2 regions of the Arthrobacter paludis genome follow, and region 1 is predicted to be linked to the other one. Evidence: predicted binding sites of a transcription regulator. Region 1 holds the regulator's gene; the other holds the start of a gene.
What was found. The regulator HrcA, encoded in region 1, represses chaperone genes, less so after heat shock. The targets are predictions, from matches to a motif close to TTNGCACTCGNNNNNNNCGAGTGCNAA.

Region 1 (7,505 bases):
GACGGCAAGCTCAACCCGCGCGAGCGGATCCGCATGATGTCCACGCGCGCCCACCACGAACTGCTGGAGATCGGCGTCAGCTCGCCGGAGCCCGAGCCCACGCGCGGCCTGGGGGTCGGCGAGGTGGGGTACCTGATCACCGGCGTGAAGGACGTGCGCCTGTCCAAGGTCGGCGACACCGTGACGAACGACGCCAAGCCGGCCGCCGAGTCGCTGGGCGGCTACGAGGAGCCCAAGCCCATGGTCTTCTCGGGGCTCTACCCCATCGACGGCTCCGACTATCCGGTCCTGCGCGACGCCCTGGACAAGCTCCAGCTCAACGACGCCGCGCTCGTCTACGAGCCGGAGACGTCCGTCGCGCTGGGCTTCGGCTTCCGCGTGGGCTTCCTGGGGCTGCTCCACCTGGAGATCATCCGCGAGCGCCTCGAGCGCGAATTCAACCTGGACCTGATCTCCACGGCGCCGAACGTGGTCTACGACGTCGTCACCGACGACAAGCGCCACGTGACGGTCACGAACCCCAGCGAGTTCCCCGAGGGAAAGATCCTCGAGGTCCACGAGCCGATGGTCGCCGCCACGATCCTGGCGCCCAGCGAGTTCGTCGGCGCCATCATGGAGCTCTGCCAGGGCCGCCGCGGCAATCTCAAGGGCATGGACTACCTCTCCGAGGACCGCGTCGAGATGCGCTACGCGCTGCCGCTGGCGGAGATCGTGTTCGACTTCTTCGACCAGCTCAAATCCAAGACCCGCGGCTACGCGTCGCTGGACTGGAAGGCCGAGGGCGAGCAGGTCGCGGACCTCGTCAAGGTGGACATCCTCCTGCAGGGCGAGCAGGTCGACGCATTCAGCGCGATCACGCACAAGGACAAGGCGTACGCGTACGGGACGATGATGGCCACGAAGCTGCGCGAGCTCATCCCGCGCCAGCAGTTCGAGGTCCCCATCCAGGCCGCCATCGGCTCGCGCATCATCGCCCGCGAGAACATCCGCGCGATCCGCAAGGACGTCCTGGCCAAGTGCTACGGCGGCGACATCTCGCGCAAGCGCAAGCTCCTCGAGAAGCAGAAGGAGGGCAAGAAGCGCATGAAGATGGTCGGCCGCGTGGAAGTCCCGCAGGAGGCCTTCGTGGCGGCCCTGTCCTCCGACGACTCCAAGGCCAAGAAGAAGTAGCGCATGCCCTCTGCCCTGCCCCTGGGCGACCCGGCCCCCGCGGACGGCCTCCTGCCCGAGGCGTGCGCCGCCGGCGCGGACCGGCGGCCGTTCGGCGTGTACGTCCACGTGCCGTTCTGCGCCGTCCGGTGCGGCTACTGCGACTTCAACACGTACACCGCCCGCGAGCTGGGATCCGGCGCGAGCCAGGAGACGTACGCGGCGGCCGCGGCCGGGGAGCTGGCGTTCGGCGCCGCCGCGCTGGCCGCCTCCGGCGTCCCGGCCCGCCCCGTGGAGACCGTGTTCTTCGGCGGGGGCACGCCCACCCTGCTGCCCGTGGGCGACCTCGCGCTGCTGCTCGGGCGGATCCGGGACCTCTGGGGCCTGGCCCCGGGGGCCGAGGTGACCACGGAGGCCAACCCCGACTCCGTGACCCCGCAAGGCCTGGAGGAGCTGGCCGCGGCCGGGTTCACCAGGGTCTCGTTCGGCATGCAGTCGGCCGTGCCGCACGTGCTGCGCACGCTTGACCGCACGCACCGCCCCGAGCGCGTCGGCGACGCGGTCCGCTGGGCGCGGGCCGCCGGCCTGGACGTGAGCCTGGACCTGATCTTCGGCACGCCGGGGGAGTCCCTGGCGGACTGGCGCACCAGCCTCGAGTCCGCGCTCGGCCACGCCCCCGACCACGTGTCCGCGTACGCGCTGATCGTGGAGGAGGGAACGCGCCTGGCGGCGCAGGTCCGGCGCGGGGAGGTCCCGGCCCCGGACGACGACGACCACGCGGACAAGTACCTGCTGGCGGACGAGCTGCTCGCCGCGGCCGGCTACGGCTGGTACGAGGTCAGCAACTGGAGCACCGCGGAGGCGACCCGCTGCCGCCACAACGTGGCCTACTGGCGCGGCGGGGACTGGTGGGGGGCCGGCCCGGGCGCCCACTCCCACGTGGGGGGCCTGCGCTGGTGGAACGTGAAGCACCCGGCCGCCTACCAGCAGCGCGTGGACGCCGGAGTGTCGCCGGCCGCGGGACGGGAGACGCCCGACGCCGACGCGCTCCACCTCGAGCGGGTCATGCTGGCCACCCGGACCGCGGACGGGCTCCCGGTCGACGATCTCCGCCCGGCCGGGCGGAAGGCGGTGGCGGGCCTGGTCGCGGAGGGGCTGGTCGACGGCGTGGCCGCCGTCCGCGGGCGGGTCGTGCCGACCCTGCGGGGACGGCTGCTGGCGGACCTGGTGGTCCGGCGGCTGCTTGACTTCTAGCCGGCCCGGCGGGGCCCGGGGCTAGTTGACCAGGCGCAGGTTGACCGGGTAGCGGTACGGCCGGCCCCGGTTGACCTCGATGCCGGCGACGACGCCGCTGACGGTCATGTAGACCCACAGGGCCACGGCAACGACGGCGAAGAAGCCGCCGATGAACGGGATCAGCGACAGCAGGTTGGCCAGGACGGCCAGGATCGTCGGCGGGAGCGTGAAGTTCAGGGCCTCCTTGGACTCCTGGGCCGTGAACGGCCCCCGGTCCCGGTACACGACGTGGATGATGGCGGAGGGAATGCAACCGAGGATCGCCCCGAAGTGGGAGATGGTCGCCCACTGCCGGTCCTCCGACGGGGTCAGCGGCAGTGGGGACGGCGAGGAGCCCTCGAACCGGCCGGCGTCTCCCGAACCGCTCCGCGCATCCTTGTTGAACCCGTAGTCCACGTGTGCTGTGTCCCTTTCGCTGGTCATGTGATCCGCGCCCAGTCTAGCGGTCCGGGCGGGCTGCCCGCGCTAGGACTCGGCGGTGAGGAAGTCGATGACCTCCTCGACGCGGCCGAGCAGGCTCGGTTCCAGGTCGGCGTACGTCCGCACGCTGCCCAGCAGGCGCTTCCAGCCCAGCGCGACGTCGGCCGGCGTCGAGTGTGGCCAGCCGAGGCCGCGCAGGATGCCCGTCTTCCAATCCGTGCCGCGGGGCACCACCGGCCAGGCCGGGATGCCGAGGACGGCCGGCCGGATCGCTTGCCACACGTCGACATAGGGGTGGCCCACGATCAGGACGTTCCCGCGGGCGCCGGGGACCGCCATGGCGGCATCGGCGAGGCGCCGCTCCTTGGAGCCGGCCACGAGGTGGTCCACCAGGATCCCGAGGCGCCGGCCGGGGCCCGGCGAGAAGTCGCGCACCGCGCCCGCCAGGTCGTCGACCCCGTGCAGGGGCTCGACGACGATGCCCTCGACGCGCAGGTCGTGGCCCCACACCTTCTCGACCAGCTCGGCGTCGTGCTTCCCCTCGACCCAGATCCGGCTGGCCCGCGCGGTGCGGGCGGGCGCGTTCTCCACGGCGATGGAGCCGGACGCCGTGCGCCGGGGGCCGGTGGCCTTCGCCGGCCCCGCGGGGGCGGTGAGTTCGATCGGCTCGCCCTCGAGCAGGAACCCGAATCCCGCCGGGAAGGACCTGGTCCGGCCGCGGCGGTCCTCCAGGACGATCGTGCGCACCCCGCCGGCCCGTTCCGTGCGCAGGACCTCGCCGACCCAGCCGGACTCGGCGTCCTCGAGCACCATGCCGACGGCCACGGGCACCTGGCGCAGCCTGCGCCGGACCGGTGCCGAGAGGTCTTGCGCCCCCCACTGGTGGATGTCCACGTGCGACCGCCGCCTTCCCGCTCGTGCGGCGGCCCGATCGGCCGCCGCGCGCCGACCATGCTAACAACAGCCCAAGGTATTAGACTTAGCACTTAGCGATTCCGAGTGCTAAGCACGCGGGAGCGTAGACAGGACGACGCCGAGACGCCCGGGAGGAGTTGGCCCATGTCCGAGCCACGCCGCCTCGAGGTGCTGCGCGCCATCGTGGAGGACTACGTCCACTCGCGCGAGCCCGTCGGCTCCAAGGCACTCGTCGAGCGACACTCGCTCGGCGTGTCCGCCGCCACGATCCGCAACGACATGGCGGCCCTGGAGGAGGACGGGCTGATCGTCGCGCCGCACACGTCGGCGGGGCGCGTCCCGACCGAGCTGGGCTACCGCCGCTTCGTCGACCGCATCGACGAGGTCCGCCCGCTCTCGCAGGCCGAGCGCCGCGCGATCCGGGCCCTCATCGAAGGGGCGGACGACCTCGACGACGTCATGGCCCGCACGGTGCGCCTGCTGGCGCAGATCACGCACCAAGTCGCGGTCCTGCAGGTGCCCGACCTGCGGGACGACTCCGTGCGCCACATCGAACTCGTGCTGCTGGCCACGGGCCAGGCGCTCGTCGTGCTCATCAGCACCACGGGCAAGGTCGAACAGCGCATCGCCCAGGTGCCGCCGGAGACCACGGACGACGGGCTGGCGGCGCTGAAGTCCGCGTTCCTGGCCGCGGCCTCCGGCCGCCGCGTCACCGCCCTGGCCGGGGCCGCCGACGCGGCGCTGGCCGGCCTGGGCCCGGAGCTCGCGGCCGCCGGTGCGGCGGTGGCGGAGTCGCTGCGTGTCCTGGCGGCCCACGGTGCGGAGAGCCGCATCGTCATGGCCGGCACGGCGAATCTGGCCCGCTCCACGAACGACTTCGCCCAGAGCATCACCCCGGTGCTGGAGGCGCTCGAGGAGCAGGTCGTCCTGCTGCGGCTGCTCTCCGAGATGGAGCTGGACGGCCGCGGCATCGCCGTGCGGATCGGCAGCGAGAACACGGGCGGGCTCGCGGAGACGTCCGTCGTGGCGACCGGCTACGGCCCCAGCGCCACCGCCAAGATGGGCGTGCTCGGGCCCACCCGCATGGACTATCCGGCCAGCATGGCCGCCGTCCGCGCCGTCGCGCGCTACCTGTCGCGCATCCTCGCCGGCTAGGCGCCGGCCCAACGACCGATCCACGAAAGGACCCACCCGGACCGTGAGCAACCACTACGAGGTCCTCGACGTGTCGCAGGACGCGAGCACCGAGGAGATCAAGAAGGCCTACCGCAAGCTGGCCCGCAAGCTGCACCCGGACGTGAATCCTGGGGAGGACGCGGCCGAGCGGTTCAAGCTGGTCACGCGCGCGTACGAGGTGCTCTCCGACCCGGAGAAGCGCCGCAACTACGACACCACCGGCAACGAGAACGGGCAGGCGGCCGGCTACGGCCAGGGCGCGGGCGCGGGCTTCGGGTTCAGCGACATCTTCGAGCAGTTCTTCGGGGCCGGCCAGGCCGGCGGCCCCGCCTCGCGGACCCAGCCGGGCCGGGACGCGCTGATCACGGCGAAGATCGACCTGAAGGACGCCGTCCAGGGCGTCGTGTACCCCCTGGAGATGGACACCGCCGTCACGTGCCCGACGTGTGACGGGTCCTGCTGCCAGCCGGGCACCTCGCCCGAGACGTGCACCATCTGCCACGGACGCGGCCAGGTCCAGCGCCCGGTGCGGTCCTTCCTCGGCACGATGATGACGGTCGAGACGTGCAGCGCGTGCCGCGGATTCGGCACGACCCTGCCGAACCCCTGCAACGAGTGCATGGGCCAGGGGCGGGTGCGCGAGCGGGTGAGCAAGCAGCTGCGGGTGCCCGCGGGCGTCGCCACCGGCACGCGCATCCACCTCGCCGGCCAGGGCGAGGCCGGGCCGGGCGGCGGTCCCGCGGGGGACCTCTACATCGAGATCGAGGTCAAGCGGCACCCCGTCTTCGAGCGCGAGGGCCACGACCTCCACGCGACGCTCGCCGTGCCCATGACCGCGGCCATCCTGGGCAGCGACATCTCGCTGGACTCCTTCGACGGCCCGCAGACCGTGACCGTCGAGCCCGGCACGCAATCCGGGGACACGGTCCGGCTCGACGGGCTGGGCGTGCCCCGGCTGCGCGGCTCGGGACGCGGCGACCTGGTCGTGCACCTGCAGGTCGAGACCCCGACCCACCTCGACTCCGAACAGCGCGAACTGATCGAGCGGCTGGCCACCCTGCGCGGCGAGGAGGTCGCCGAGGGCCGCCTCGCCGAACGCGGCGGCGTGTTCTCCCGACTGCGCGACCGGCTCCGGGGCTGATGAGCAACCAGGCCTTCCTGGCGGACGGCGGGCTCCTCGACGCCGCCGCAGCCGGCGGGGCGCTCGTGCTCGACGGCCCGGAGGGCCACCATGCCGTGACGGTCAAGCGGGTCAGGCCGGGGGAGCACGTCGACCTCGTCGACGGCCGCGGGCGCCGCGCCGTGTGCGTGGCGGAGACCGCGGACGCGGGGGCGCTGGGCGTCCGCGTGGTGCGCGTGGTCGACGAGCCCGAGCCGCCGGTGCGGACCGTGCTCGTGCAGGCCCTCGCCAAGGGCGACCGCGACCTGCAGGCCGTCGAGGCGGCCGTCGAGCTCGGGGTCGACGCCGTCGTCCCGTGGCAGGCGGAGCGCTGCGTGGTCCGCTGGAACGCGCAGAAGGCACCCAAGGCGCTAGCGAAGTGGGCCGCGGCGGTCCGCGCGGCGGTCAAGCAGTCCCGGCGCGCGCGCCTTCCCGACGTGGAGGCGGCGGCGACGACGGCGCAGCTCGCCGTGCGGACCCGCGAGGAGACGGAGGCCGGTCGCCTCGTCGTCGTCCTCCACGAGGAGGCCGACGCGCCGCTGGCCTCCGTCGTCGGGGACTGGCTGGAAGGCGCGGCCGGCACGAGCGGTCGGGCCGTGGTGCTCGTGGTCGGCCCGGAGGGCGGCATCGCCCCGGGCGAGGTCGAGCTGCTGCGCGCGGCCGGCGCCGCCGTCGCCTCGATGGGCACGAACGTGCTGCGCGCCTCGACGGCCGGGCCGGCGGCCCTGGTACTCGTGCGGCACCTGGCCGGCGCGCTGGGCTGACCGGAAGCCGCCGGCCGTCCCGCGCCCGGCGGCGCATCCGCGCGGGGGCCCCGCGGGCCACCGACCGCGGGGCTACTGGACCTCGAAGCGCTTGTCGTCGACGCCCAGGCGCGCCGCGCCGGTGCCGCCCTGTCCCCACACGGCGACCTCGTACCGCCCCGGCTCGAGCGGCACGCCGACCTCGAACCCGTTCTCGGGCAGGTCGCCCGCCCCCGTGGCGAGGCGCCCGCCCGCCACGGCCTCGCCCGTCTGGCCGTCGTCGCCCACGCGGCGGACCTCCCACTGGGTTCCGCCCGCGTACCCGGACGTGACGCCGTGGACACGCACGGACCCCGCCTGCAGGCTGGCCCCCTCCTGCGGGTCGATGATCCACACCGGCGCGCGCAGGCGCGGCGAACGCTCGATCGGCCCCACCAGCGGCACGTGGCCGAACGCCGTGTACCCCGGGCGCCCGTCGACCAGGATGACGACGCTGGCGGGACTGGTGCCGGCCAGCAGGCCGGCATTCGCCGCGGCCGCGGTGGCCGTGTGGACCAGCTGCTGGACGGAGCGGCGGGCAAGCCCCTCGTCCATGGTCCGGCCGAAGGCGTCCGCCGACAGGTCCACGGTGATGGTGTTGTCGCTGC
Region 2 (7,505 bases), on a different contig from region 1:
GATACCCACGTCGCCTTGGCCGCGGCGGCCAAGGCCATGGGGCTCGAACACCAGCGCGAGATCAGCGACCTGGCCGAACGCTCCAGCGGAAAGGCGGCGGATGCCGACGCCACGGCGCGGCTTCGCTGCGAGCTCGGCGCCCCCACGCCCGCCTGGGGCGGCTGGCTCAAGACGTCGTTGGCATTCACGCTCGCCCAGGCGCTCCACCTCTCGGAGCGGACCATGCAAATCCGCATCGTCGAGGCTCTGGACCTGGAGCAGGAGCATCCCCAGGTCCTCGCCGCGCTCTCCGAGGGGTCGATCTCGGGTCTGCATGCCCGCACCATCGTGGAGGCGTGTCAGGAAGTCCAGCCCGAACCCCTGGAGCCCCCGGGGCCCGACGTCGACGAGGCCACTCGCGAGGGTTACCTGCGATCCGTGGCCGGGGAACTCGCCCAGAACGGGCTGCGCCGCGCCTGGCTCGAGGGCGAACTGCTCCAGAGGGCGCCGACCACCAATCCCGCGACCCTGGGGCGGACGGCCAAGTCCCTCAGGCAAAAGCTCGGCCCCGGTCCCGCCAAGGAGCGCGTCCGGCGTCACCGGGCCGACCGCGCCGTCGTGGTCTCCCCCGGCGAGGAGGGCATGGCCGAACTCTTCGCGAAGATCCCCGCCGAGTACGGCGTCGCCGTGGCGGACCGCCTGTCCAACATCGCGGCGGAACTCAAGAGCCAGCCCGGGGAAACCCGCACCATGACGCAACTCCGCGCCGACGTCCTCGTGGAGCTTGTCCTCGGAACCGAGGAAGCCTCCGCATGGGAGAACATCCGCGCGGAAGTCATGGTCCTCCTGCCGCACACCTGCCTTCCCACCGCGACCAGAACGGACTCCGCCGCCGAGACCGGTGCCGCGACGGCCGTCGGCGCCGCGAGGGGAGAGAGCGCCGCGAGGGGAGAGGGCGCCGCGAGGGAAGCCGGAGCCGGAGCCGAGCCCGTCTGCGCTTTCGAGGGAGCTGTCGGGGCCCCGTCCGACCGCGGCGCCGACGGGGCCCGACGCGACCGTGCCGACACCGACAGCGCCGACAGCGAAGGCCAGTCTGAGATTCTGGCCCGTCCCGGAGTCGAGGGCCGGGACGAGCTGCACCCCGAGGGGGATGACCAGCCTGCTGACGAAGGCGCGTCGGGTGTTACGGAGCCCGCCGCGTTGTCGTCCGGCTCGTCATGGGCGGCGCTGCCGCAGGGGGCGGCGGGCGGTGTCGCTGGTGCGGGGACCGCTGTGGAAACCGAGGTCCTTCGGCGAGAGGTCGCGGGCGGCGATGCAGAGCATGGGCTGGACCCCGGGGAACCGGCCGCTGCCGATACCCGGGCGGGCTCTGCCGGCGGGGCGCATCTCGTCGGATACGGACCCCTCGACACGGATACCGCCCTCGCGCTGGCCGCCTCCGCCGCGACCTGGGACCGCCTCTATACCGGGCCCGATGGGCGCACCATCGTCGCGATGGCCGCCCGGAAGTACCGGCCGGCCGACCGGGAGCGCCGGGCCATCCGTGCCGCACTGTGCACCGGGTCTCCCGCGCCGCCCCCGGGGGGTTGCCCAGCGGCCGTCGACTGGCGAGGTCTGTTCACGCCGCCGTCGGCTCTGGCCCGTCCCAACTATGGAAGGGCCCGCTACCGACCCAGCCGCGCGCAGCAGCGGGTCCTGAAGGCCCGGCAACCCACCTGCAGCGTCGGCGGCTGCAACATGCCGGCCCGCGAGAACGACCATGCCATCGAGTGGGCCGCGGGAGGGGAGACCAGCCTGGACAATCTCCACCCCGACTGCGCCCGCCACCATGCACTGGACACCGCCGGACTCATGCGCTCCACGCCGCTCGGCGGCGGCGCCATCGAGTTCACCACCGTCACGGGCCGGCGCCACATCACCGCGCCGGAGATCCCTTGGGCCATTCACGGGCCACCGCCTCCGCGCGAACCAGCCCCGGCTGCGGAGTCCCCACGGGCCATCCCCGTCGATCCCCACTCGGAAAAGGTCTGGGCCTACGGCCTCGAAGACCTCCGCCGGGGTGTCGCCGCGAGGGAGGCCGCTGCCGCTTCGCCGGTCAAGCCACACGAGGGACCATCGGACGACGACGTCCCGCCGTTCTGAACGCGGAGCCCGCCGCCGATCAGCCATGGCATCCGCCCCGGACGGAGCGACCCCGGACGGAGCGACCCCGGGCGGAGCGTCCCGGGGGCGGAGCGTCCCGGGCGCACGCGCCGGCGGGCGCTCAGTACCGGGAGAGTAGTTGCTCCATCTGGGCGATCTCCTCGCGGTGGTGGTCGACCATCTGCCGGGCCAGCCCGACGGCCTGGTCGTTGAACCCATCGCTCACCTGCTGCTGGGCCATCGCGACGGCACCCTGGTGGTGCTCGATCATTCCGGCGAGGTAGATCCGTTCGGCCTCGCCGGCCGGGGCGTCGCGGAGCCGGTCCATCTCCTCGTCGGAGAGCAGGCCCTCCATGGAGCGCTGAAGCCCGTCGGTCGCCTGCTGCGGGGAGGTCGATTCGCCCTGGGCCTTCAGCCACGCGCCCAGTTGCTCGGCCTGGCTGGAGTGGTTGGCGCCGACCTGCCGGGCCACGTCCTCCACGTCGTCGTCGATCCCCGGCTTGGCGAGGAGGATGTCGGTCATTTCGATGCCCTGCTCGCGGTGCGGGAGCATCGTCTGCGCGAAGAGTGCGTCCTCCGGGCTGTGGTCCGTGGCGCTGTCGATGGCCTCCGTTGCTGCGGCGGGGGCGGGCTCGGGGGACGGGGCGGAACAACCGGCCAGCGCCAACGCGAGTGCGGCGGCTGCGGCCGGAAGGGCGGCGGAAAGCTTCGGCATGGGTTCCTTCGACGGGGGCGGGGATGTTCCCTCACCCCCCGTGGGAACGCCCCACAGACTATCCGTCCACCGACCGCGCATCCGCGTTCACCCACGGCGTGGCGAAGATCTGGCACTCACATCAGGAGAGTGCTAATCTCATAACAGTTGAGTCGGAGAGACTCAACTCTAGGGACGCCCTAGGAAGACCACGACAAGGCACCCCGGTGCCGCGAAAGGGAGTTGATCGCAATGGCCACCATGTTCGACCCGTTCCGCGAGCTCGACCGCGTTGCGGGCGCCCTCCTCGAGGGGCGCAGCGCCCTGCGGGAGATGCCGATGGACCTGTTCCGCCAAGGGGACCACTACGTCCTCAGCGCCGACCTGCCCGGCATCGATCCGGACTCCGTCGACATCGACGTCGACGGCCAGCTCCTGACCATCCGGGCCGAGCGCACGCTCAACGCCGACGAGGACGTCCAGTGGATCACCCGGGAGCGCCGCGGAGGCAGCTTCGTGCGGCAGCTGAGCCTGGGCCAGGGCCTGGACACTGAGAACATCGCGGCCCACTACGACCGCGGCGTGCTCAGCGTGACCATCCCGGTCCAGGAAACTGCCAAGCCCCGCAAGATCGCCGTCCAGGCCGGCACCCCGGCCGAGACGATCGAGGGCAAGACCGGCGGCCGGCAGCGCTCCGTCGAGGCGTAGCCCCGCCTCCGGGCGCGGGCGCGCGCCCGCAAGCGGCGCCCGCCCGCGCCCGGGCCCTCACGCGCAGCGGCCCCCGCCCGAGCCCTCACGCGCAGCGGCGCCGGGACACCACCCAACGTGGCGTCCCGGCGCCGCCGGCGTTCCGGGTCAGGCCTTGGCGACCTCCACGGAGACGGGTACCGGGTTGCGGAACAGGTCCAGCACCGGGCAGTGCTCGTCGACGGTCCGCTGCAGTTCCTCGTAGCGCTCCCGGGGCTCGGGTCCGGTCAGGGTGACCTTGAGCCGGACGTCCGAGAAGCCGGGGCGGACGCCGTCGGCCGTGCCGAACAGGCCGCGGACGTCCAGGTCGCCCTCGGCGTCGATCGCGATGTCCTCGACGCGGATGCCCAGCTGGTGCGCGTACAGCCGGTAGACCACGACCTGGCAGGAGATGAGCGCGGCCAGCGCAGCCTCCACGGGGCTCGTGCCCTCGTCGTCGCCGGCCAGGGCCGCCGGCTCGTCGATCGTGAACTCGTGCCGGCCGGCCGTGATCCGGGTCGCGACCGAGCCGATTCCCTCTCCACGCGCCCGGAACACGAGGTCGGCGTTCCCCGGGTCCTGCCCGATGCGCTCGAACCAGTTGCGGCCCGCGGCCTCGAGCCGTTCGGCGCGGACCGTGGCCTCCTCGAGGTCGATGTCGAAGTCCGGGGTGATGGCGGTTTCGGTCATAGGTGTGCCTTTCGCTCTCCACGCGCCGCGTCCCCTGCGGCGCCGTACTTACGCGCGCCGGGCTGGCGCGCGTCGAATCGTCACCTGGGGCACCCCGCTACAGCCTGAGGGTTGCCGCCCCGCCGGCCAGGGCCTTCGCGGCAGGGACTCTTGATTCAGGGCCGATTGTGCCCTGTTTCACAATGTCGCGGCAACCGGAGGCGTCGCTGGGAGTCACGTGGGGCGCCACCGGCGCCATAGGGTGTGCGGGGGCGGACGACGGCGGCGCGCCTGAGGCGCCGGTCCGCCCGGCGACGCGCTTGGGGCGCCGGTCCGCCCACCGGCCTGCTGCGCGCTGTCCCGTCGCCCGCGCCTACGCCCAGACGATCACGAGGCGGGCGGCCTCCCTCGGCACGGTCGGATCGATGCCCGTCAGGTCGGCGAAGCGGCGCAGGCGGTTCATGAGGGTGTTCCGGTGGCAGAACACGCGCCGGCAGGCCTCGGCGACGCTTCCCGTCTCGAGGTAGGCGCGGACGGCCTCGACCAGCCGCGTGTGCTCGGCGGGTCCGCAGCCGGCAAGTGCCGAGTCGACCGGTGCGCCGAGGGGCACGCCCGCCTCAGCCAGCCGGAGCCGCGCGATCCGGGGCCACGCGTCGTCCAGCGTCGCGGCCCGCCCATCCACGGGATCGGCCAGGCCGGCCAATTCGCGCGCCAGCCGCGCCGCGGGCCAGATGCCGGCGAGCCCGTCGACCGATTCGACCAGGCCGCAGGACAGGGCCCGGACCCGCTCGGTGGTCTCGGCCGCCGCGGAGCCCGGCCGGCCCGGGGCCCAGAGGACCGTGAGGCCGTCCGCGGACGGGTGGGCCATCATGAGGACTCCCCGGCGCTCCGCCTGGGCGGCCGCGATCCGCAATCCCGAGGCCGCGTCACCGAGTGCGACGGCGACGCAGAGCGGCGTCCCGGCATCGATGCCGAGCCCCTCGGCGATCGCCTCGAGCTGGGCGGGGGTCGCCGCGGTCGGACCGAGTAGGGCCGCCAGGTGCGCCTGGCGGGCGGAGCTCTCCTCCAGTGCCATCCGCTGGCTCTCGCGCAGGTAGACCGCCTGCGTCAAGGCTGCGTACTCGTCGACGATCCGCCACACCGAGTCCGCCTGCCGCACCAGGAGCGGCGCGTCGCCGGGCCCGGCCTGACCGCGCAGCCGGTCCCACAGCACCGTGAAGTCCTGGCGGATGGCCGTCATCAGCGACGCGACCGGGATCCCTGCCCTGGCCCGCGACACCCCGACCTCCAGGGCGATGTCCTGCTGCTCCGCCTCGAGGGCCACCCGGTCGGCCCCCGGCCGCAGCCCCGCGATCAGGGCCTCGAACGACGCGGTGCCGGTCCGGCGGATCTCGCGGGCCGGAAGCGGACCGCCGCGGTAGTCCTCGAGCTCGAGGACCCGGGCGAGGAACGCGTCCGTCAACTCCTCCGCGTCCAGGCCGTCGAGCAGTTCGTTCCAGCGCCGGGCGTCGGAATCCGACAGTCCGGCTGCTTCAGGGGTCTCCAACACGGCCTCCGCGGGCAAAAATTGGGCATTTGCACACGCCAGTCTACGGAACCGGATGTGATTGGCGACACAAGAACGCGTGGGTCCAGGGCATGCTGGGTGGTGGCCGGGGCCGACCCGGCCGGCATCACCCACCACGCGTCCCGCGGAGGAGACATGGCCACCACCACCAACGCCGTTCCGGCCCACCATCTCGAGGCCGGGGCCACCCGGCAGATCTCGGAAGAGGAGGCGCGGAAGGTCACCCTCGGCGCCCTGCTCGGTACCGCCATGGAGTGGTACGACTTCTTCCTGTTCAGCGCGGCGGCCGCGCTGGTCTTCAACGTCCAATACTTCGCCAACGAGAACGCGACGGCGGCCGCCCTGGCCTCCTTCGCCACGTTCGGCGTCGGCCTCGTGGCCCGTCCCCTGGGCGGCATGTTCTTCGGGGCCCTCGGCGACCGGATCGGCCGCCGCCGCGTCCTGATGATCACGATCGTGGGCATCGGCCTCGTCACCGGGCTGATCGGCCTGCTCCCCACCTACGCGGCCATCGGCATCGCTGCCCCGGTCCTGCTCGTGCTGCTGCGCGTCCTGCAGGGCCTGTTCGTCGGCGGCGAATGGTCGGGCGCGATGACGATCGTCGTCGAGAACGCGCCGTTGGCCAAGCGGGCCCGCTACGCCGCCATCCCGCAGATCGGCTCGCCCATCGGCACGATCCTTTCCTCGGGCGGGTTCTTCCTGATGACCCTGTTCTTCTCGCAGGAGAGCTTCAACTCCTTCGGCTGGCGCATCCCCTTCCTGGCCGCGATCCCCATGCTGCTCGTCGCCCTCTACATCCGCAGCCGCCTCGAGGAGTCCCCGGTCTTCCAGGAGCTCATGGAGCACGACGCCGTCGAGAAGGCCCCGATCCGGACCACGCTTGCCCAGTCCTGGCTGCAGATCATCGTCGGCATGGCCGCCGCCCTGCTCGGCGTCGGGGGCTTCTACCTGGTCACGGCGTTCGTCGTCTGGTACGGCGTGAACGTGCTCGGCTACGACCCCTCGCTCATGCTGCTCGGCGGCATGATCGCCGCCGTCGTCGAGATCCCCGTCCTCATCGCCGGCGGGCGCCTCGGCGAGCGCTTCGGCGCCAGCCGGGTCATCCTGTGGGGCGGCGTGCTCTCCGCCGTCGCCACCCTGCCCGCCTTCTGGCTGATCACCAGCGGCAGCGGTCCCCTGGTCGTCGCCGGCATGGTCCTGGCCGTGGCCACCCTGTCTTTCCCGTACGCCGCCTCGGGCACCGTGCTGACCGGGCTGTTCCCGGCCGCGACCCGGTACACCGGCGTCGGCTTCGCCCAGAACACCGCGGGCATGCTCTCCGGCTTCGTGCCTCTGGCCGCCACGGGCGCCGTCGCGGCCGCCGGCAGCCACTGGTGGCCCGCCGCCGCGATGCTCGTGTTCCTGAGCCTGTTCACCGCCGTGGCCGGGGCCGTCGCGCCGCGCCTCAGCGTCGACCTTCCCGGGTTCAAGCACTAGCCCAGCACGGCCGCATGGACGACGGCGGCGGCCGCCCCGCCGCCGTCGTCCCGCACCACCGCTCCATCCCTGCCGCAAGGAACACCATGAGACTCGACCTGCTGGTCACCAACGCCGACATCGTCACCCTCGACCCCTCTCGCCCCCGGGCCCGCACCCTGGGCGTCTTCGCCGGCCGGATCGCGGGCTTCGACGAGGAGGTCGCCGGCCTGGCCGCCGAAGCCGTGCTCGACGCGGGCGGCGCCGCCGTCG

Region 2: AC1Q5D_RS16795 (Hsp20/alpha crystallin family protein) is a predicted target of HrcA. The motif match lies at 2,946-2,972, and genes of this name have one in related genera.

Annotation. Positions count from the first base shown of each region.
Region 1 is NZ_JBXAEW010000010.1:7,850-15,354, forward strand. It holds gene lepA (translation elongation factor 4) at 1-1,170, shown strand, start outside; gene hemW (radical SAM family heme chaperone HemW) at 1,174-2,403, shown strand; gene AC1Q5D_RS09685 (DUF4870 domain-containing protein) at 2,425-2,868, opposite strand; gene AC1Q5D_RS09690 (DUF3097 domain-containing protein) at 2,911-3,759, opposite strand; gene hrcA (heat-inducible transcriptional repressor HrcA) at 3,925-4,935, shown strand; gene dnaJ (molecular chaperone DnaJ) at 4,979-6,097, shown strand; gene AC1Q5D_RS09705 (16S rRNA (uracil(1498)-N(3))-methyltransferase) at 6,097-6,879, shown strand; gene AC1Q5D_RS09710 (GerMN domain-containing protein) at 6,952-7,505, opposite strand, start outside.
Region 2 is NZ_JBXAEW010000025.1:4,726-12,230, forward strand. It holds gene AC1Q5D_RS16785 (HNH endonuclease signature motif containing protein) at 1-2,121, shown strand, start outside; gene AC1Q5D_RS16790 (DUF305 domain-containing protein) at 2,243-2,836, opposite strand; gene AC1Q5D_RS16795 (Hsp20/alpha crystallin family protein) at 3,068-3,523, shown strand; gene AC1Q5D_RS16800 (OsmC family protein) at 3,671-4,231, opposite strand; SAM riboswitch class IV at 4,271-4,387, opposite strand; gene AC1Q5D_RS16805 (PucR family transcriptional regulator) at 4,584-5,759, opposite strand; gene AC1Q5D_RS16810 (MFS transporter) at 5,913-7,253, shown strand; gene AC1Q5D_RS16815 (amidohydrolase) at 7,340-7,505, shown strand, end outside.